DNA from 2 places in the Thioclava sp. F36-7 genome. Region 1 is predicted to be linked to the other one. Evidence: riboswitches for the same ligand, from Rfam matches in the RefSeq annotation. Region 1 holds a riboswitch; the other holds the start of a gene.
The links. A riboswitch is a leader RNA that binds a small molecule or an ion and turns the genes downstream of it on or off. The one in region 1 is predicted to bind thiamine pyrophosphate.
Positions count from the first base shown of each region.

Region 2: linked by a shared signal. The riboswitch ahead of thiB (thiamine ABC transporter substrate binding subunit) and the one ahead of thiM (hydroxyethylthiazole kinase) in region 1 are both predicted to bind thiamine pyrophosphate.

Region 1 covers NZ_MPZR01000003.1:392,445-403,551, forward strand. The annotation lists gene ppsA (phosphoenolpyruvate synthase) at 190-2,577, shown strand; gene bioB (biotin synthase BioB) at 2,665-3,651, opposite strand; gene BMI89_RS07690 (biotin transporter BioY) at 3,654-4,208, opposite strand; gene BMI89_RS07695 (GntR family transcriptional regulator) at 4,293-4,961, opposite strand; gene BMI89_RS07700 (ATP-binding protein) at 5,093-7,162, shown strand; gene queE (7-carboxy-7-deazaguanine synthase QueE) at 7,211-7,921, opposite strand; gene queD (6-carboxytetrahydropterin synthase QueD) at 7,918-8,271, opposite strand; gene queC (7-cyano-7-deazaguanine synthase QueC) at 8,271-8,972, opposite strand; TPP riboswitch at 9,171-9,265, shown strand; gene thiM (hydroxyethylthiazole kinase) at 9,327-10,115, shown strand; gene thiE (thiamine phosphate synthase) at 10,112-10,723, shown strand; gene thiD (bifunctional hydroxymethylpyrimidine kinase/phosphomethylpyrimidine kinase) at 10,720-11,107, shown strand, end outside.
Region 2 covers NZ_MPZR01000009.1:144,495-155,601, forward strand. The annotation lists gene BMI89_RS16700 (S-(hydroxymethyl)glutathione dehydrogenase/class III alcohol dehydrogenase) at 1-494, shown strand, start outside; gene BMI89_RS16705 (ATP-binding cassette domain-containing protein) at 620-1,315, opposite strand; gene BMI89_RS16710 (thiamine/thiamine pyrophosphate ABC transporter permease ThiP) at 1,299-2,861, opposite strand; gene thiB (thiamine ABC transporter substrate binding subunit) at 2,837-3,829, opposite strand; TPP riboswitch at 3,866-3,972, opposite strand; gene BMI89_RS16720 (DUF4139 domain-containing protein) at 4,146-5,750, shown strand; gene BMI89_RS16725 (hypothetical protein) at 5,797-6,489, opposite strand; gene BMI89_RS16730 (carbonic anhydrase) at 6,628-7,278, opposite strand; gene BMI89_RS16735 (hypothetical protein) at 7,470-7,814, shown strand; gene BMI89_RS16740 (leucyl aminopeptidase family protein) at 7,902-9,338, shown strand; gene BMI89_RS16745 (NlpC/P60 family protein) at 9,335-10,165, shown strand; gene BMI89_RS16750 (aspartate-semialdehyde dehydrogenase) at 10,401-11,107, opposite strand, start outside.

The DNA.
Region 1 (11,107 bases):
ACGGATTGGGGACGCGGTGGCAGCCGACTGTCGCACGGCAATTCGCGCGCGCATGTCGACGGACTGTCTTGGTCTTACGCGACGGAAGTATTTCGGGAGCGGCTTGCGAGGCCCGCGTTGACAAAGATCAAGGTCGAAATGCGCCTCTGCGATAAAGTGCCGGCAGGTGCAAACAGGGGAGGCGAGCTCATGGCCACGAAGAAAGAAGTCATTCCTTTCGATAGCTTACGCCGCGAGGATGTCGCGCTTGTGGGCGGCAAGAACTCTTCGCTTGGCGAGATGGTGCAGGAGCTTGGCGCCAAGGGCATTCAGGTCCCGCCGGGCTTTGCCACCACATCCGACGCCTACCGGATGTTCCTCGATGAAAACAATCTGACCGAAACCATCGCGGGCTATCTCGCGGATTACGATGCGGACAAGATCAGCCTTCACGTCGCGGGTCAGAGCATTCGCGACACGATCGTGGCCGGAGATTGGCCAGCCTCGACCGAGGCCGCGATCCGGCAGGCTTACCGCGATCTGTCGAAGCGGGCAGGGGTGCCTGAGGTCTCCGTCGCCGTGCGCTCGAGCGCCACGGCCGAAGACCTCCCCGATGCCAGTTTTGCCGGTCAGCAGGAGACCTACCTGAACGTTTCGGGCGAGGAGGAGCTTCTGACCGCCTGCCGCAAGTGTTACGCCTCGCTCTTCACCGACCGCGCGATCACCTATCGCAAGCTCCGTGGGTTCAATCATCTCGATGTCGCGCTCTCCGTGGGCGTTCAGCAGATGGTGCGCTCCGATATCGGCGGGTCGGGCGTGATGTTCTCGATCGACACCGAAACCGGATTCGACAAGGTCGTGCTGATCAGCGCGGCCTGGGGCTTGGGCGAGAATGTCGTGCAAGGCGCGGTCACGCCCGACGAGTTTCAGGTATACAAGCCCTTCCTTGGCAAGGCAGGCGTCAAACCGATCATCGAGAAGAAGCTCGGGGCGAAAGAGATCAAGATGATCTATGCCGGGCCGGACGCCCCGAACCCGGTGCGCAACGTGCCGACATCGAAAGCTGAGCGCGGGAAGTTCGTCCTGTCGGATGACGAGGTGCTCGACCTCGCGCAGCAAGCGGCCACCATCGAAGCGCATTACGGCCAGCCGATGGATATGGAATGGGCCAAGGACGGTGTGACGGGGAAGCTGTTTATCGTGCAGGCGCGCCCCGAGACGGTGCAGTCGCGGGTCTCTGCGGGATCGCTCCGGCGCTACACCATCGGCGCGCATGGCCCGGTCGTGGTCAGCGGCCTGTCGGTCGGCGAGCAGGTCGCGACCGGGCGGGTCTGCCTGATCGAAGACGTCAAGGATATCGACGATTTCGTGGACGGCTCGGTCCTCGTCACCTCGACGACGGACCCCGACTGGGTGCCTGTGATGAAACGGGCCTCTGCCATCATCACCGACCACGGCGGCAGAACCAGCCACGCCGCCATCGTCAGCCGCGAATTGGGCGTGCCCGCCATCGTCGGCTGTGGCGATGCGACGCATGTGCTGCATGACGAGCAGGAGGTGACCGTCTGCTGCGCCGAAGGGGACGAGGGCCGGGTCTATGACGGCTTTGCCGAGTTCACGGTCGAAGATCTGAACCTCGACGCGGTGCCGGAGACCAAGACCAAGGTCATGCTCAACCTCGCCAACCCAGCCATCGCCGCGCGCTGGTGGCGGCTGCCGATCGACGGTGTCGGTCTCGCGCGGATGGAATTCGTGATCTCGAACACGATCCGGGTCCATCCGATGGCGCTGCTGCATTTCTCCGATATCCGGGAGGCCGAGGTGCGGGAGGAAATCGAAACGCTCACAAGGGGATACGAGGACAAGGCCGAGTATTTCGTCGATCAGCTGGCGCTTGGCCTGTCCCGGATCGCCGCCGTGGCCTACCCGAACCCGATGATCCTGCGGCTGAGCGATTTCAAGACGAACGAATATGCCGACCTGCTTGGCGGGCGGCAATTCGAGCCCGTGGAATCCAACCCGATGATCGGCTGGCGCGGCGCCTCGCGCTATTACGATCCTGCCTATGTCGAGGGGTTCCGGCTCGAATGCCGGGCGATCCGGCGGCTGCGCGAAGAGGCAGGCTTCGACAATGTGCTGGTGATGGTTCCGTTCTGCCGCACGCCCGAGGAAGCCGACCGCGTGCTGGCGGTGATGGCCGAGGAAGGGCTGGTGCGTGGATCGAACGGTCTGCAGATCTACGTGATGTGCGAAGTGCCCTCGAACGTCATCCTCGCCGAGGAATTCGCCAAGCGGTTTGACGGCTTCTCCATCGGGTCGAACGATCTGACGCAGCTGACCTTGGGCATCGACCGCGACAGCGACCGGCTCGCGCCTCTGTTCGACGAACGTCACGCCGCCGTTCAGTGGATGATCCGGAGCGTCATCGAAAGAGCGCATGGCGTGGGCGCGAAGGTCGGGCTCTGCGGTCAGGCGCCGTCGAACTACCCGGAATTCGCCCGCAGGCTGGTGGAGTTCGGGATCGACTCGATATCGGTGACGCCGGACAGTTTCCTGAAGGTCAAAGGCCACGTCGCGGAGGCGGAAGGTCAACGCTGACCCGACCGTGAACCCGCGGGACGCGTCCGTATGCGTCGGGGCCAGAGCTTAACCGTCTCGGGCGCGGTGCCCGAGACGGTCGCGCGCTCAAGCCACGGGTGCCGGTTCGGCGCTCGGCTTCGCGGGGGCCACATGCATGCCCAGCCGCGCCAGCAGGTCCTGATCTCGCCAGGCTGCGGGGTTGTCCGTGGTCAGAAGCTGATCGCCCACGAAAATCGAGTTCGCGCCCGCGAGGAAGCACAGCGCCTGCCAGGCGTCGCTCATCCCGGTGCGGCCTGCCGAGAGCCGCACCACCGACGCGGGCATCAGAATCCGCGCGAGCGCGACGACCCGCACCAGCGCGAAAGGGTCGACCGGCTCGGCGTTCTTTTGCACCGGCACGCCGTCGATCTCGTTCCAGAGGTTGATCGGCACGCTGTCCGGGTGCGCGGGCAGGGTGGCGAGCGTCACCAGCATGGCGATCCGATCCGCCTCGGCCTCGCCCATGCCCAAGATCCCACCGCAACAGACCCGAATGCCGCCTTTGCGCACATTTTCGACCGTATCGAGTCGATCCTCCATGGTGCGGGTCGTCGCGATCTCCTGGTAATAGTCCGGCGACGTGTCGATGTTGTGGTTGTAGAAATCCAGCCCCGCCGCCTTCAGCTTCTCGACCTGCTGCGGCGAGAGCATGCCCAACGTCATGCAGGTCTCCAGCCCCAGATCGGAGACGCCGCGCACCATCTCGCACAGCGCATCCATGTCGCGATCCTTCGGGCTGCGCCACGCCGCGCCCATGCAGAACCGTTGCGCACCTGAGGCCTTCGCGCGTCGTGCCGCGCTCAGAACCTCTTCGGTCTTCATCAGCTTGGTGGCTTTCACGCCGGTCTCGTAATGCGCGGATTGGGAGCAATACCCGCAATCTTCCGGGCAGCCGCCGGTCTTGATCGACAGCAGGCTCGCGGTTTCGATCGCGCTCGGGTCGAAATGGGCGCGGTGAACCGTTTGCGCCCGGTGAAGAAGCTCGGGGAAGGGCAGGTCGTGGATCGCTTTCGCCTGCGCCATGCTCCAATCGTTTCTGATGCCTCCCGCCATGATTACGCGCGCTCCTTCAGGCGAGTGAGGCCTGTTGCGAGACCGCTGGCAATTGCGATCTTGACCAGATCCCCGGGAACGAACGGCACGACGCCGGTTGCGAGAAGTTTTGACGCGGGCACGAAATTGGCGAGCCAGGCGAGGCCCGCGGCATAGACCACGATCAGCCCTGCAAGCATCGCCAGCGCTCTGCCGAGCCAGCCTCGACCTTGTGCGAGCACGCTGATCATGGGCGCCGCCAGCAGAAAGCCCAGCAGGTAGCCCCCGGTTGGTCCCATCATGTAGGCCAGTCCGATGCCGCGCTCGGGTGTGCCCGAGAAGACCGGCGCTCCCATAGCGCCCATCATGAGATAGGTGGCCATTGCGGCAGCCGCCATTCTGGGGCCGACGCTCGCTGCTATGAAGAAGACCGCAAGCGTGTGCAAAGTCATCGGCACGGGCCAGAAAGGCACCTGAAGCTTCGCGCCGAGTGTGATCAGGGCAGCGCCGCAAAGCGCGACGCCAAGGCCGCGCCAGAGAGTGTGGGTGAGCTTCTGGGAAGTGTCGAAAACCGTCATTGAACCTGTCCTCAGTCGATAGTTGGAATTTCTATCTATGACTATGCAGGCACATCCGGAGCTATCAATTGAAGTTATAGATAATTAGCCAGAAATCACGTAAGTCTCGTGTGCTTCGGCATTTTTTATCGATGACTTGCGTTTTCCTATCCAGCCGACATGGCGTGCCAAGGTTGCGCAGGCCAGGTCTGTTTGCCCCTTGTGAAGGGCGGTGATGATGATCCGGTGATCATGGTCCGAGCGGGCTTCCCAGTCGCGACGCCAGGCAGCAAAAAGGAAGCGTGCGCTGGTCGTCTGCAGATTGTCGATCGTCTCCAGAAGTCGTGGCATCCCGCAGGGTGTCAGGATCAATCGATGGAACTGGCGGTTCGCAGCCTCCCAATCACGGACGGTTCTGGCGCTGTCGCCGATCCGCGTAACCTGTTCAGCTTTTTGGAGAATCGCGCGTGTCATGTTCGGGGCCGCATGGCGCAGCGCCAAGGGTTCGAGGCTGGCGCGCATCTCCGCCACTTCGCGCAGTTCGGCCACGTCGAACTCGGTCACACGAAAGCCGCGGCGCGCCTCACTCTCGGCCAATCCGCGCGCCTGCAATTCGCGAAAGGCTTCGCGCACCGGGACGTGGCTCGCGCCGAACTCGCTCGCGATATGGTCCTGTCTCAGCCGGGCGCCGGGCGGAATCTCTCCGGAAATGATACGATCCGAAAGTATCCGCGCGATGCGCTGCGAATGTGTTTCATGGGGTGTCTCTGTCATACTTTATAGATAATTTTTCTCGCGGCAATTCGTCCACCCCCATTCATGTACCGGAAACATGTTTGTAAGATTAAGGAAAAGATATATCTCTGGGCAGTGGTGGAGACGCATTAACCTGCATTGGATCTTATGTGACCTGGCAAGAAGCTTTCCGGCGTGATGCGCTCGGAACTGAGGACGACGCGGCTCCCGATGCCGGCTACAAGGCCCTGATGGAGCTGATCGATGACGGATTCTGCGTCATCCAGTTCATCGACGGGCCCAGAGGTCCCCTCAGCGACTATGTCCATATCGAAGCCAATTCCGGCTACGAAAGACATACCGGGATCGACGGTATCGTCGGCAAGACCGTGTTCGATGTCGCCCCGCAAGACGGGGCCGAGTGGGTCAAAATCTACGGCGAAGTGCTCAGAACCGGAGAGCCTCTGAGGTTCGAGCGCGAGTTCGTCGAGGCCGGGCGGCATATCGAGGTTTCCGCGACGCGGGTGGAGCCCGCCGCGAAAGCGCAGGTCGCGGTTCTGTTTCGCGATATCACCGAGCGCAAACGCAAAGAGCGCGAACTACGCGAAAGCCAGCGCCGCGCGGAAAAGAGTGCATGTCACGTCGCACGCGCGCTCTCGGCCGGGGCGATCCTTGGCACCTGGGTTTGGTATCTCGACAGCGAAACCTTCGATCTCGATGAAGAATTCTCGCGCAGCATGGGGCTCGATCCCGCGCAAGGCGCTGCAGGTCTGACAATCGACCAGATTGTCGTGAACGTTCATGAGGACGACAAGCCGGGGCTGATGGCGGCGATCGATCGCGCCACGCAGCAGACGACGCCGTATGCATATCAGTTTCGCGTCAAGCGGGCCGACGGGCTGTATCACTGGGTCGAAGCCAATGGCCGGATGGAGGCCGAAACGCCGCGCATCTTCGCAGGCGTTCTGATGGATCTCGATGACCGGCGCGCCATTCTCGAAGAGCGCGACAAGGCGGCTGCGGCACTGTCCAGGCTGAATGAAACCCTCGAGCAGCGCGTCGAAGAGCAGACCGCGAAGCTCATGCAGCGGGAGGGAGAGCTCCGGCAGGCCCAGAAAATGGAGGCCGTCGGGCAGTTGACCGGGGGGCTCGCCCACGATTTCAACAATCTCCTCACGGCGATTTCCGGGTCGCTCGACTTCGTCGCGAAGCGGCTCGAAGACGGGCGTCGCGAGGAAATTCTGCGTTATCTCGAAGCCGCGCAAGCGTCGACCGAACGGGCTGCCAGCGTCACACAGCGTTTGCTCGCCTTCTCGCGTCAGCAGTCGCTGATGCCCAAGCCGACCGACGTGCCGCAACTGGTCCGCAGCATGGAGGACCTGATGCGGCACTCCATCGGGCCGCATATTCTGGTAAGGGCGGAGGACGACGCAGAGGCCTGGCCCGCGATGGTCGACCCGAACCAGCTTGAGAGCGCGCTTCTCAATCTCTGCATCAATTCGCGCGATGCGATGCCCGATGGTGGCACGATCACGATCAGCACGACCAACGAGGTCATCGAGACCGATAACTCGGAGCTTCCGCCCGGCGACTACCTGCGTCTGTCCGTGCACGACACCGGAACGGGAATGACTTCGGAGGAAATCTCGAAAGCCTTCGATCCCTATTTCACGACGAAGCCCAGCGAGAAGGGCACCGGCCTCGGGCTTTCGATGGTCTACGGGTTCGCGCGCCAAAGCGGCGGATGCGCGACGATCGACTCCGAACTGGGGAAGGGGACGACCGTGAACATTTTCCTCCCGCGCTCGGTCGAGACGGTCGCGCGCGCCGAAGCGGACCTGCCTGTAAGCGAGGAGCCCGCCACAGGGGGCGGACACACGATCCTTGTCGTGGACGATGAGGCGATCGTGCGTTTCGTCGTCGTGGAGGCGTTGGAAGAGGCAGGCTTCACGGTCTACCAGGCGGCCCATGCGGCGGCCGGGCTTCAGGTGCTGCAGGACCAGCCCGAGGTGACGCTTCTCCTGACGGATATCGGCTTGCCGGGCGGCATGACGGGCCGGGAATTCGCGGCCCGGGCGCGCGAAGCGCGAGAAGATCTGAGGGTGATGTTCATGACCGGCTATGACGAGGAAGCGGCAACGGCTACGACGCTTACGGATACTGAAGTCTTGCTGAAGCCGTTCGATTTCGACGAAATGGTGCGTCGCGTCACGAGTTTCGCGAACCGCGGTCCTGCGTGACGCGGGTCGCGCCCGAGTGATGTTCGGGGCGTCCGACCCGAGGTTGGATCAAACGCCGCGCTTGTTGCCCCAGATCAGAACATGCAGCTGCGGCAGGATGCGGGGCGCGAACCAGCCGTCCGCCATAGCGGTGTCCGTCAGCCAGCCAAGCCGGTCGGCCAGACCCTGCGGATCGACCGGAACCTCCGGGTCGACCTCGGGATTGCCCGGCTGAAGAAAGAGCGGCAGATCCGGGTGGCGGGCATGGGCAGACTTGGCCCAGTCGTAATCCGCGCGGTCGAAGATCACGATCTTCATCACGGTGCTGCGGGCCGAACCTCCGGCCGCCACGCACGCGGCAAAGGCGTCCCAATCGACCTGCTCTCCGCTCGAAGGCGGCTTCGGCGACAGCACCAGCGTATCCAGATCGCCGAACCAAGGCCGCGCGACAGAGCCCTGCGTCTCGCAGGCGAAGCGGTAGCCAGCGGCTCGCCCGAGCGCGATCAGCGGTCCGAAATCCTGAATGGCCGGGTTTCCGCCGCTGAGCGAGATCGTCAGTGGCCGGTCGCCAGACAGCCGACGCAGCTCGGCCCAGACATCCTCGGAACTCATCGGCGCCCATGTGTGGCGATAGGCGCTGTCCACCGCGTGGAGGCTGTCGCACCACGAGCAGCGGTAGTCGCAGCCGCCCGCGCGCACGAAGAGCGTGGGCTCGCCGATCAGCGCGCCTTCGCCCTGAATGGTCGGGCCGAAAATCTCGGCGATGCGAAGGGTGGTCATGGACGATACTCGGCCCAGGTCTTGGGCGTCTCGCTGACCAGCGCCGCACTGGTTTCGGGCCATCGTGCCTTGCACCAGTCGTAGAAATGCTTGGCCATGTTCTCTGCGGTCGAGGGCACGTCCATCACGTCGTTCAGGTGCCGGTGATCGAAGGTGTCGTCGATATAGGTCTTGAGCGGTTTCAGATCGTGATAGTCGCGCACGAACCCGTTCTCATCGAGCTTCGCGGCAGCCAGTTCGACGACCACGATGTAATTATGCCCGTGCAGCCGTGCGCATTGATGATCTTCGGGCAGATGCGCAAGCTGGTGCGAGGCGGAGAAGTGGAATTCCTTGCGGATACGGAACATCAGCGGGCCTCCTTCTCGGCGACGGCCTTGGCCCAGAAATCGGGATCGGCATAGGCGGTCGGGTCCGCGACGCCCGCAAGATGGAACGCCTCGCGCCGCTCGACGCAGGTGCCGCAGCGCCCGCAATGCACATCGCCACCTTTGTAGCACGACCACGTCTCGGCGAACGGCGTGCCGTGTTTCGCGCCCTCGGCCACGATGTCGGCCTTGGAGCGATGCACGAAAGGCGTCTCCAGCCGCACATCGGCATAACCGTCGAGCGCCATGCGCTGCATTGCATCGAAAGCCTCGGTGAAGGCGGGTCGGCAATCCGGATAGATGAAGTGATCGCCCCCATGCACCGCAGTCGCCACCGCTTCGTCGCCATTCGCGGCGGCCACACCGAAGCCGATGGCCAGCATGATCGCGTTGCGGTTCGGGACAACGGTGATGCGCATCGTTTCTTCGGCGTAATGCCCGTCGGGCACGTCGATATCGTCGGTCAGCGCCGATCCGGTCAGCGCGGCCCCGATCGGGCGCATGTCGATGAGGTGATGCGGCACGCCAAGGCGGTGCGCGGCGGCGGCGGCGTAATCAAGCTCCTTGCGGTGCCGTTGGCCGTAATCGAAGGAGACGAGCCGCGTGAGATTGCCCTCAGCGGCGACGATATGGGCGAGCGATACGGAATCGAGTCCGCCCGAGCAGATGACCAAAGTCTTCATATTTGAACCCTTGTTTTGATGACCGGGTAGGCTGCGACCGGTTGAGCGGGCCTCTAAAGGATGGGGCAGGGCTCTGCAAGAGCGGCGCGCCGGATAGATTGCAACGATCGCGCGATTGGACAGACGCGGACCATTGAGGCACTGCCGCTTGTCGTCACACCGCTTGACGGGGGGGCTCCGACGGTGTCACCTCTTTGGGCGAAGCGACAGGGGCGCTCGGGCAACCGGGCTGAGACGAACCCTTAGAACCTGAACCGGATAATGCCGGCGGAGGGAGGCGCGTGAGACGGTCAGGCGCAGTCCCGCCTTCGCCCCCTCGCACACCTCCTGCTGCCGGCAGCCAAGGAGAGTGCGATGGAAGACCCCGGACAATATCTCGCAAAGATGCGGCAGACCGCACCGCTCGTTCACAACATCACCAACTATGTCGCGATGAACGTGATGGCGAATGTGCTGTTGGCCTCGGGCGCTTCGCCCGCGATGGTCCATGCGCGCGAGGAGGCGGCCGAATTCGCCGGTCTCGCGCAGGCGCTCAGCATCAATATCGGCACGGTGTCGCCCATCTGGGCCGAGGCGATGGAGGCGGCGGCCACGGTGGCGCGCGCCAAGGATATTCCGTGGGTGCTCGACCCGGTCGCGGTCGGCGCGACGGATTATCGGCGCGCGCTTAGTGCGCATCTCGTGGACCTGCGTCCGACGGTGATCCGCGGCAACGCGTCGGAGATCCTTGCGCTTGCGGGCGAGGCTGGCGCGGGAAAAGGGGCGGATTCCACCGAGAGCGTTGCGACGGCTGAAGGCGCCGCGCGGGCCTTGGCGCGCCATAGCGGGGCCGTGGTCGCAGTGACCGGCGCGGTGGATTTCGTGACTGACGGCACGCGGGCCGCGCGGGTTGCGAATGGCCATGCGATGATGCCCCGCGTGACCGCTTTGGGCTGTTCGCTCACCGGTGTGGTCGCCGCCTTTCTGGCAGGCCAGCCCCGGTTCGAGGCGGTTCTCGCGGCGTTGGCCTATTTCGGGCTTGCGGGAGAGCGCGCGGGCGCGACCGCCCAAGGTCCGGGCAGCTTTCAGGTCGCCTTCCTCGATGCGCTCCATGCCATCGACGCCGAGGCGCTGACCGCTGGCGCGCGGATCGAACCCGCATGATCCCGCCCATCTGTTTCGTCACCGACCCGGACGCCCCGCAGCCCGTGATCGCGCAGGCGATCGCTGCGGCTGAGGGCGGCGCGGGCTGGGTGCAGCTGCGCGACAAGACGCTCCCCGATGCGGAGTTCGCAGCACTCGCCCGGACGCTGATCTCGGCGCTCGCCCCCTATGACGTCCCGCTGATCGTGAACGACCGGGTCGCGGTGGCCATCGAGATCGGCGCCGTCGGGCTGCATATCGGCCAGAGCGATGGCGACCCCGCCGCGATCCGCCGCCGGATCGGGCCCGACACGATCCTTGGCCTCTCGATCGAGACCGAGGCGCAGATCGGCGCAGTCCCCCCGGGAGTCGACTATCTCGGCGTCGGGCCGATCCATGCGACCGGCTCGAAGCCCGACCACGCCGCCCCGATCGGCCATGCGGGCTTTGCCGCGATCGCCGCACGCACGGACCTCCCCTGTCTCGCGATCGGCGGAGTCACTGCCGCTGACGCTCCCGCGATCCGCGCCGCGGGCGGTGCCGGTCTTGCCGTGATTTCCGCCATCTCGCGCGCGCCTGACATGGCGCGCGCCACCCGAACCCTGCGCAGCGCATGGAGCGACCTATGATCCCCAATATCCTCACCATTGCAGGCTCCGACCCATCGGGCGGGGCGGGCATTCAGGCCGATATCAAGGCCATTTCCGCCAATGGCGGCTATGCGATGAGCGTGATCACGGCTCTGACCGCGCAGAATACGCGCGGCGTGCAGGCGGTCAGCCTGTGCGACACCGGTCTGATCGCGGCGCAGATGGCCGCGCTGCGCGACGACATTCGGATCGACGCGATCAAGATCGGGATGCTCGGCGATGCCGCGATCATCGAGACCGTGGCTGAGGGGCTGGCGGGGCTTGAGTGTCCAGTGGTGCTCGACCCGGTGATGGTCGCGAAAGGCGGGGATCGGCTGCTGGCAGAGGCGGCGGTGACTGCGCTGCGCAGCCTGCTGCCGCGCG
Region 2 (11,107 bases), on a different contig from region 1:
ACATGATCATCGGCGTGGACCTAAACGACTCGAAAGAGGAAATGGCGCGCAAGTTCGGCATGACCCATTTCGTGAACCCCTCGAAATCGGACGTTCCGGTGGTGCAGCAGATCGTCAACCTGACCAAGACCGAGCGCGACCAGATCGGCGGCGTGGACTATTCCTTCGACGCCACGGGCAACGTGCAGGTGATGCGCGACGCGCTGGAATGCTCGCATCGCGGCTGGGGCGTGTCGGTCATCATCGGCGTCGCACCCGCGGGGGCCGAGATCGGCACCCGCCCGTTCCAGCTCGTCACGGGCCGGACCTGGAAAGGCACCGCATTCGGCGGCGCCAAGGGTCGGACCGATGTGCCGAAATTCGTCGAGTGGTACATGAACGACAAGATCGAGATCGACTCGATGATCACCCACACCATGCCGCTCGAAGACATCAACAAGGCCTTCGACCTGATGCATGCGGGCGAGTCGATCCGCTCGGTCGTGATCTACTGAACCCAAGGCCGGGGGCACTGCCCCCGGACCCCCGGGATATTTCCAGCAAGCCCGAAGCGCAGACCGTTTCGGGCTTGTTCAAATATCCCCGGGTGAATTCGCGCCAGCGAAGAGAGGCAGAGCCCCTACTCTCCCAAATAGTCCCGCAGCGCAGGCGGCGGATCGTCGAGAAGCGGTCCGGTCTCTTGCGGCGCATGGGCGCGGCCCTCGGCCACCAGAACCGTCTGCGGACAAAGCGCGCGGGCATCCTCGGGATCGTGGCTGACCATCAGCACCGTCGTGCCCTGTTCGCGGGCAATCTCGGCCACCAGCGCCAGCATCTCGGATTTCAGCGCGGGCCCCAGCGCCGCGAAGGGCTCGTCGAGCAGCAGGATCGGCCGGCCGCGGAGCAGCGTCCGCGCGAGCCCCGCACGGCTTTGCTGCCCACCCGACAGCGCGCCGGGTTTGCGCCTCTCCATCCCCTCAAGGCCCACACGCGCCAGCGCCGTCTCGATCCGGGCGCGGTCGGTGGCGTCGATCTTGCCTTTCGGGTTCAGGCCGAGCGCGAGATTGGTCTCGAGCCGCAGGTGCGGGAAGAGGTTCTGATCCTGAAACAGGATCGAGAGCGGACGCTCCCCCGGCGGCGTCGCGGTGATGTCCTCGCCCTGCCAGAGGATGCGGCCACTTGCGGGCGACAAGAACCCCGCGATGGCCGCAAGCAGCGTCGACTTGCCCGCCCCGGACGGGCCGATCAGCGCGACGCGCGCTCCGGCAGGGATCTTCAGATCGGCATCGAGGCGGAAATCGCCCTGTGTGAGGGTCAGTCTATCGAGGGTCAGCATAATGCCCCGCGCGGTCGAGCGCCCAGAAAAGCGCGAAGGTGAGGATCAGGAGCAGGCTCGCAGCGCCCGCCGCCTGATCCATGCGATAAGAGCCCATGAGCTGGAACAGCGCCAGCGGCAGGGTGCGGGTCTGGCCGTCCGAGAACAGCGTGATAACGCCCAGATCGCCCATCGAGAAGGCCGCGGCCAGCCCCGCCGAGAAGCCCAGCGGCCGGGCAAGGCGCGGAACCGTCAGCAGGCGCAGCCGGGCAAAGCCATGCAGCCCGAGCGAGGCGGCGAGCCGGTCGTAATCGGCCTGCAACGTGCGAATTTCGGGCATCAGGATGCGGGTCGCGAAGGGCACCGACAGCGCGGCATTGGTCAGCAGCACCATCGGCAGGGCGAGGCTCGTGGGGTTCACGAAGGGCCGCGCGATCAGGAAGGCGCCGGTGCCCATCACGAGGCTCGACGCGGTCATCGGCAGCATCGCCGCGATTTCCGCCCAGCGTTGCCGCGTGGCCGCCAGCGCAAGCGGCAGAGCGATGGCGAGGGTGATCACCGTCGAGGCCAACGCGATCACCAGCGAGGTCAGCGTGGCGGGCCAGATCATCTCGGGCAGCTCGGCCAGCGCAGGCAGCCCACGGGCGAAGACGGCCCCGATGGGGAGCAGCAGGAAGACGGCCGCCAGAAGGATCGCGAGCGTATCGAAGGCCACGCGCTCTGCCCCGCCGGACAGCTGCGGGATCGGCGTGGCGCGGCGGTCATGCCCCGCGCCGAAGCTCGACGGGAGGGTGGCGCGCGCCGCGATCAGCAGCGCCGCGACCGAGATCGCGACCTGCACCAGCGCAAGGCTCGCCGCGCGGCCCATGTCGAAATCGAAGCGGAAGGCCTGGTAGATCGCCAGCTCCACCGTAGTCGCGCGCGGCCCGCCGCCCAGCGTCAGAGCGACCGCGAAGGAGGTCAGGCAGACGAGGAAGATCGCGAGAAACGCGCCGGGCAGGACGCTGCGCAGCATCGGGCGTTCGAGGTGGCGGGTGACCTCGGCCGGGCCGAAGCCGAGGGTGGCCGCAAGGCGGAACCGCTCGGCCGGGATCGCCTCCCAGCCGTGCAGGAGCATCCGCGTGGCCAGCGGCAGGTTGAAGAAGACATGGGCGATGATGACGCCCTGCGCGCCATAGATCGAGATCGGATCTATGCCGAAGGGCGCCAGTGCCGCATTGACCAGCCCGCGCCGCCCGAACACCGCGATCAGCCCGAAGACGGCGACGATCACCGGCAGAATGAAGGGCGCCCCCAGCAGCGAGATCAGCAGCCCCCGCCCCGCAAAGCGGCGCCGGTGTAGTGCACGCGCGACCGGGATCGCCAGCACGCAGGAGATCAGCGCCGAGGCCGCCGCCTGCCACAGCGTGAAGCGGATCGCGGCGAGGTCGGTCTCGCGCAGCCCGGTGAGCCCGCCCGCGCGCAGCGTCACCGCCGCCAACGTGCCAAGGACGAGCGCGGCCAAAGCCGCACCCGCCAGCACCGCCCAGAGGGGCGCGCGTTTTATTTGGAGAAGGCGCGTTGCCATTCGTCCAGCGCCGGACCGCGCAGTTTCTCGGCCTCGGCCTCACCCAGATAGAGCGTCTTGTCGGGCATCGGCAGGTTGCGGAACACCTCGGGCAGCTGATCGTGGGGCAGTTTCGCCGGGAAGGACCAGTTCGCCGTCGCGATCATGCCCTGAAAATCGGGGCTGAGCACGTAATCGAGGAATTTCTGCGCCAGCTCTGGATGCTTCGAGGTCTTGAGCTGCGCGACCAGTTCGGGGGTGAAGTAATGCCCCTCGGGGAAGATCGCGGCGGCCTTGCTGTCGTCCTTCTCGGCCACGATGTGATAGGCGGGCGAGGTGACGTAGCTGAGCACCATATCCGCCTCGCCATCGGTGAACATCCCGTAGGCCTCGGACCAGCCCGGCGTCACCGTCAGCACCTTCGGCGCGATCTTCGTCCAGGCCTCTTCGGCCTTGTCGCCGTAGATGTCTTTCACCCAGAGCAGCAGCGACAGACCCGCGACCGAACTGCGCGGATCCTCGATGACGATCTTGTAGGCATCGTCGGGCGCATTCAGCAGGTCCTGGAAGCTCGCGGGCGGGTTTTTCAGCTTGGTCTTGTCATAGACGAAGGCCAGCTCCGACCAGTCGAAGGGCAGGAAGATCGGATCGTCCCATTTGACCGGCATGGTCAGATCGGAGGTGTCCTCGTTATGCGGGGCGAACAGACCCGTGGCGCGCGCCTTCGCGGTCACGTCGGTGTTCAGGCCGATCGCGATATCGGCCTGCGTCTTGTCGCCTTCGAGCAGGATGCGCGGCAGCACATCGCCCGCCACGAATTTCAGATCGCAATCGCAAGTCGCCTCGAACCCTTTCTCGATCGCGGGGCCGGGGCCCCATTCGCTCGTGAAATAATCGGGCGCGTAGACGGTGAGTACGGGCTTGTCCTCGGCCGCCGCCATCGTGGCGATCAGGCTCAGGGCTCCCGCAAGCATCAGGTGGGTTTTCATGCCTCACTCCTTGGGCTTGCCGGGCGGAGTGGGGCCGGGAGATCCGGCTACCTTCCCTCCGCCGGTCTTAACCGGTTCAGGTTCAACGGGTTCGCGTGGATCGCATCTCAGCCAGCCTTGCGCTGGCACCCCGAGGTAGGGCGCAACGTAAGCGCGCGCGGCTGCGGACGCAAGGGCAAGCAGGCACAGCGTCCCTGCCCCGCGCACGGACGCTCTGGCGAGTTCCCGCCAGTGGCGAGCCGCGCCGGATTTCAATGGCTTGCAACTGCGCGCGGCGCGACGCAGGCTCAATCTGGAACGGATTTGGGAGGAACCGATGCGCATTACCCTCACGGCGGCCCTGCTGGCCGCGACCGCCCTGCCCGCCTTGGCCGACACGATCGAGGCACCAGGCAAGATCACGGCCGTGACGCTATTCCCACGCGGCGCGCAGGTGGTGCGGCAGGTGACGCTCGACGCCCCCGAGGGCAGCCATGACCTGCTGGTGCCGGGCTTTCCCGAGGGCACCGACGTCTCGACGCTGCGAGTGTCGGGTGACGGTGTGCAGATCGGCGCGGTGAGCCTGCTCTCCGGGCGCGCGCCTGCGATCAGCGGGCAGGACAGCGCCGCAGTGAAATCTGCGCGCGATCGGTTGGCCTCGGCGCAAGAGGCGCTTGCGGAACAGGAAGACGCGGTGGCCGTGATCCGCGCGAAGGCGCAGGCCGCGCGCGACCAGATCACCTATCTCAAGAACACCGACTCGCAGGTAACCGCGCCTGAACAGCTACGCGCGCTGGCGCAGATGGTAGAGGATCAGATCCTCTCCGCCACCGAACGCGCGATTGCCGCCGAGGCGGAAGCCCGCCGCGCCGAAGCCGCGCTCGACCCCGCGAAGGAGGCGGTGAAGCAGGCACAGGCTGCGCTCGATGCGCTGCTGAACCCGGCAGAGGATCACGACGTGCTGAGCGCCAAAGTGCAGGGCTCGGGCACGCTGACGATCACTTCTTACGTCCAGAACGCGGGCTGGCAGCCCTCCTACGATCTGCGGCTCGACCGCGACAAGAGCGCGGTGGACATGGAGCGGTTCGTCTCGGTCCATCAGGCCACCGGCGAGGATTGGCGTGGCGTAGATCTGACGCTCTCGACGGCACGTCCCGGCGGGCGGGCGGAGCCCGGCGAGGTCTATCCGCGCCTCGCCCGGATCGGTGATCCCGATGCGCCGCCCACGCCGGTCCCGATGAAGCGTTCCCTCGCCGCGTCCGATGGCGCTGCCTCTGCCCCGATGATGGAGGCGGCGATCAGCGACCGCGCCGATTTGCAGATGCAGGGCGAGACGGTGACCTATCATTACCCGAGCGCGGTGGACCTGCGCGACGGGGTGGACGATCTGCGCCTAAGCCTCGATTCCAAGACCCTGCCGATGGAGGTCTTCGCCGAGGCCGCGCCGCTGACCGATCCGCAGGCCTATCGCGTAGCCGAGGGCAAGAACGACACCGGCGAGATCCTGTTGCCCGGCCCCGCGAACCTCTTTGCGGATGGGGCGCTCGTGGGTCAGTCGCATCTGCCGATGGTCGCGGCGGGTGACGATCTGACGCTTGGCTTCGGGCCGATCGAAGGCATCCGCGTGGAGCGCCGCATGCCCGACACGATGGAAGGCGATAGCGGCTTCATCTCGAAATCCAATGAGCGCCGCGACGTGGTCGAGATCGAGGTGAAAAACCTCACCGACAAAGGCTGGCCGATGCGGGTGATCGACCGGGTGCCCTATTCCGAACAGGAAGACCTGAAGATCACGACCAAGGCGACCCCGCCTGCAAGCGAGAGCGACTACGACCATCGCCGTGGCGTGCTCGCATGGCGCTTCGATCTGGGCGCAGGCGAGACCAAGACGATCCGCACCGAGACCACGCTCAGCTGGCCGACGGATCAGGTGCTGCGCTAAAGCGAGGCTACGCGAACAGCCCCGCGCGCGGCGAAGGCCCGCGTGATCAGGCCGCGTTTCGCGGATCGGCCGCAGCGCGCAGTTTCGCGAGCAGCGCTGGCGACAGGCGCAGGAACCCGCGTGCGGGAGGCTCGGCCTTCGCCGCCTCGGGGGGCTGCGCCTCTGCGCCGCCAGTCTTCTCGGTCGCCTCGGGCGTCTTCTCGTCCGGCGCGGCTTGCGGTCCCACTGCCTGCGCGACCTGCGCTGCCGCATATTCGGCGGCGACCGCCCGTGCCGACGCGCCCTGCCCTGCCGTCGCACCGACGATCTTGGTGCGCCCGCCATCATCGCCCGGAAACGGCGCGCCGAAGCGTAGCACCAACTCCGTCAGGCTCGGCCCGATCTCGTCGAGAAGCATCAGGAAGCGGTTGGTGGGCCATGCATGCAGCCCCAAGGCCCCGCCGCCTGCAAGCCGCAGAACGAAGCCTTCCCCCCGCAGTCGATGTTGCAGATCGAACCAGTCGCGCGCCTGATCCAGCGCCTCCTGCACCGCGTGCATTTCCGGCAGTGGCGCTTTCGCACCGGATGCTTCGGGCGCTGCCTCCTCCGCCAGACCGTCTTGCAACACGCGCCGGATCAGCTCTGCCGGGGGCAGACCGAACGCGCGCGCTTCCGCCGCTATGCGGTCGATCAGATCGAGCGGCAGGCGTAGGGAGACAAGGCGATGCTGAGAATGGGAGCGGGATGCAGATTGTGACATGGCGGGTCGAAGCTCGTTCGCATTGGCGGGGTCCCCCCAGCCTCGCGCATCAAGCTTAACAGCCCGTGAACACCAGTCGGATTTCCGCCGCAGCGGAGCCGTCGGCCCCGCGCGGGGGCCAACGGATAAGGCAAAGCCTCAGAACGTCTCGAACCGATCCGTGTCGGCGTCATACTGTTCAAGCACGCCTTCGCCGATGTCGTGGCGCAGCCCGTGCAGCGTCATCCGGTCCGCATCGAGCGCCTCGCGCACGAAGGGGAAGGTCATCAGGTTCTCGAGGCTGACTTTCACCGCCTCACGCTCGAGCGCCAGCACCTGCTGATCCTCGGGCAGCTCGCTCACGCGCTCGTAGCCGGGGCGCAGCAGGTTCAGCCAGGTGCCGACGAAGGAGCTTTTCTCCTCCAGCTCCGGCGCATGGCCCGAGCACATCGCATGGCAGCCCGCGACACCGCCGCAATTGGAGTGGCCTAGCACGATCAGATGCGCGACCTTCAGGCTGGTCACCGCATATTCGACCGCCGCCGAGGTGCCGTGGTGATCGCCATCGGGCGTGAATTCCGGCACGAGGTTCGCGATGTTGCGGTGGATGAAGAACTCGCCCTGATCGGCGCCGAACATCGACGTGACATGCACGCGGCTATCGCAGCAGGCGATGATCATCGAACGCGGGCGCTGCCCTTCGGAGGCGAGGCGGCGATACCAGGCGCGGTTCTCGTCATAGGCGGTGGCGTGCCATCCTTGATAACGGCTCACAAGGTAGCTGGGCAGCGGTTTCACATGCTCTCTCATCGATCCCTCGTCTGGTGTCTGGCGTCTTATCGCTGCGTCAAATAGCGCGTTGCGCGCCGGGTTTCGAGAAGATTTTCCGTATCGCTCAACGAAATCTTGAGACCTCTCGATCACGTTACCGCCCGGGTGATGGTGAAATCAAAGGGAGTGTCGGGGTGACACAGGTGTCTCGCTTGCGCTGCAAGGAAAAGATGTCGTTGGATACGGCGCGGCTGGTGGTGCTCTATGCGGAGCTGGGACAGGACGGGGCGGAGCGGGTGATCTGCGCCACAGTCGAAGATCTCGCCTTCCATCTCAGCGCGTTGGAAGAGGCCACGAAATCCGGCCAATGCGGCAAGCTGCGCCGCGCGATCGTCGAGGTGATGGAGCTTGCCGAACAGGTCGGGCTCGTTTCGATGGTGAGCACGGCGCGCGACCTTCTGGACTGCCTCTCGGGCGGCGATGCGGTGGCGCAGGCGGCGGTGATGGCGCGGCTGGGCCGGATCGCGGAACGCTCGCTCACCGAGGTTTGGGATATCGGCAACCTGTCTTCCTGAGGCGTGATCGATCGGCCCTTGCGGGCAGGCGCGGCAACGCTAGGCTCTGGGACGAAAGCAACCACCAGAGCCAAGGAGCCGCCCCCCATGAGCGCAGTCAAGACCGCAAACGTGCCCGCAGACTTTTCCTTTCTCGCCCCGCGCCCCGCGATGCGCTTCGCCGAGGCGGACGCGCCCGCGCGCGCGCTGATCGCCGTTGCGCCCGAAGGATTGGAGCAGGCTCTGGCCGATCTGCCTCCCGCGCAGCGCGCCTTCGTCGAGGCCACGGGGTTCAAGGCGAGCGCCGGGCAAGTCGCGCTTCTGCCTGGGCCGGATGGCGCGGAGGCGGCGCTGCTGGGTCTCGGGACTGATGCGGCACGGGCGCGCGAGCGGTTCTCGCTCACGCGGGCGGCCTCGGCCCTGCCCGAAGGCGCATGGCGGATCGAGGGCGACCTGTCTGAAGAGTTGAAGGCGGAAACGGCGCTCGGCTGGTTGCTCGCGGGCTATCGGTTCGGCCGCTATGCCGAAGCCACGCCGCCGAAAGCGCGGCTGGTCTGCCCGGAGGGCTTGGATGCCGCGCAGATCGAAGCCGTGGCCGAGGGCGAGGCTTTCACCCGTGACCTGATTAACACCCCCGCCTCCGATATGGGCCCGGACGAGCTGGAGGGCGCCGCTCGACTGCTCGCCGAGCGTCACAGCGCAGAGGCCAAGGTGATCAAGGGCGACGATCTTCTGACGCAGAACTTCCCGATGATCCACGCGGTGGGCCGCGCCTCCCCGCGCACGCCGCGGCTGATCGAGCTGAGCTGGGGCAGCGAAGGACCGGCGCTGACGCTGGTCGGCAAGGGCGTGTGCTTCGACACCGGCGGGCTGAACCTCAAGCCCGGCGCTTCGATGGGGCTGATGAAGAAGGATATGGGCGGCTCGGCCACCGTGTTGGGGCTTGCGCATATGATCATGGCGACCGGCGCGAAGCTGCGCCTGCGGGTGTTGGTCCCGGCGGTAGAGAACTCGGTCGGCGGCGACAGTTTCCGCCCCGGCGACATCCTGACCAGCCGCAAGGGGCTGACCGTCGAGATCAACAATACCGATGCCGAGGGGCGGCTGGTGCTGGCCGACGCGCTGGCCTATGCCGATGAAACCCCGCCCGACCTGATGATCTGCATGGCGACGCTGACGGGGGCGGCGCGGGTCGCTCTGGGGCCGGACATCCACCCGTTCTACACCGACGACGAGGGCGTCGCGCAGGCCTTGGCAACAGCCTCGGGCGCGGTGGCCGATCCGCTCTGGCGGATGCCGTTCTGGACGCCCTACGAGGCGAAGATCGAACCCGGCATCGCCGATCTCGACAATGCGCCTTCGGGCGGCATGGCAGGCTCGATCACCGCGGCGCTGTTCCTGCGCCGCTTCGTGACCGAGACAAAGCGCTTCGCCCATTTCGACATCTACGGCTGGCAACCCGCCGCCGCCCCCGCTCGACCGAAAGGCGGGGTCGGGCAAGGCGCGCGGGCGATCCTCGTAGCCCTGCCCGAGGTGCTGAAATGACCGATCGCCGCCGCCTGCCCTATTCAGGCGAGATCGCGCTGGAGGCCCTGCGCGGTCAGATCGAGGCGGAAGGCTTCACCCACGGCATGCCCGCGCGGATCGTCGCGCCCGTAACCGATCTCTGCCCAGAGCCGGGCAGCCTGCGCGACCGGCAGCTTCTTTTTGGCGCCGCGGTGACCGTGATCGACCAGCGCGACGGCTTCGCCTTCGTGCAGGCCGCATGGGACGGATATTGCGGCTGGGTCGCCGCTGATGCCTTCGGCACGCCCGAACCTTCCACCCATGTCGTCACCGCGCCTGCGACGCATGTCTATCGCGAGGCGGCAATCAAACGTGGCGAAGTTATGCAGCTCTCGATGGGCGCGCATCTGTCAGTGACGGGCGACGACGGCATGTTCGCCGTGACCGCCGAGGGCTTCGTGCCGCGCCAGCATCTGCGCGCGCTCGATCGGCCCGAGGACGATCCGGTCGCGGTGGCCGAGCGTCTGCTGGGCACGCCCTATCTCTGGGGCGGCAACAGCCGTGCGGGGATCGACTGCTCGGGTCTGGTGCAGATCAGCTTCGCGCTATGCGGGCAGTCCGTGCCGGGCGACAGCGACCTGCAATGGGCGGAAATGGGCGAGACCGTGCCGGAGGGCGCGCCCCTGAAGCGTGGCGATCTGCTGTTCTGGAAAGGCCATGTGGCGCTCGCCTGCGATCATGAGACCATGATCCATGCCAACGGCCAAACGATGAGCGTGGCCTATGAGGAGATCGAAGCTGCCAAAGCGCGGATCGCGGCGGCGGGCGAAGGGCCGTATCTGGGAGTGAAGCGGGTCGCGCGGTAAGGCTTTGTAGCGCGGGGCGACCAGCCCCGGGCCGCGCCCGACCCTCCCCCGGGAGGGCGCGTTGGAGATGTCGTCGCGCGCACGAACGTCAGAAGGGCTTACGGGATAAAGCGTCCAGCCACATGCGGAGTACAGCGCCCACCCAAGGCTCGGGCGCGTCCCTTCTCGCCTCATCCCGAAAGAAAAACGCCCGATCTTCCGACCGGGCGTTTCCAAATCCAAAAAGGCCGAAGCCTCAGCCCTTCTTGAGCACGCGGTTGCCCAGCGTCTCGGCGATCTGCACCGCGTTCAGGGCCGCACCCTTGCGCAGGTTGTCCGACACGCACCAGAGGTTCAGGCCGTTCTCGATGGTCGAGTCCTGACGGATGCGCGAGATGAAGGTGGCGAAATCGCCGACGCATTCGACCGGGGTGACGTAGCCGCCATCTTCGCGCTTATCGACGACCATGATGCCGGGCGCCTCGCGCAGGATGTCGCGCGCTTCGTCCTCGTCGAGGAACTCCTCGAACTCGATGTTGATCGCTTCCGAGTGGCCCACGAAGACCGGCACGCGCACGCAAGTCGCGGTCAGTTTGATCGCCGGGTCGACGATCTTCTTCGTCTCGGCGACCATCTTCCACTCTTCTTTGGTGGACCCGTCGTCGAGGAACACGTCGATATGCGGGATCACGTTGAACGCAATCTGCTTCGGATAGACCTTCGGCTCCACTTCCTGACCGGGGACATACATGCCCTTGGTCTGGTCCCAAAGCTCGTCGATCGCGGCTTTGCCCGAGCCCGACACCGACTGGTAGGTCGAGACGACGACGCGCTTGATCTTGGCGCGGTCATGCAGCGGCTTGAGCGCCACGACCATCTGCGCGGTCGAGCAGTTCGGGTTCGCGATGATGTTTTTCTTCGCGTAACCGTCGACGGCTTCCGGGTTCACCTCCGGCACGACCA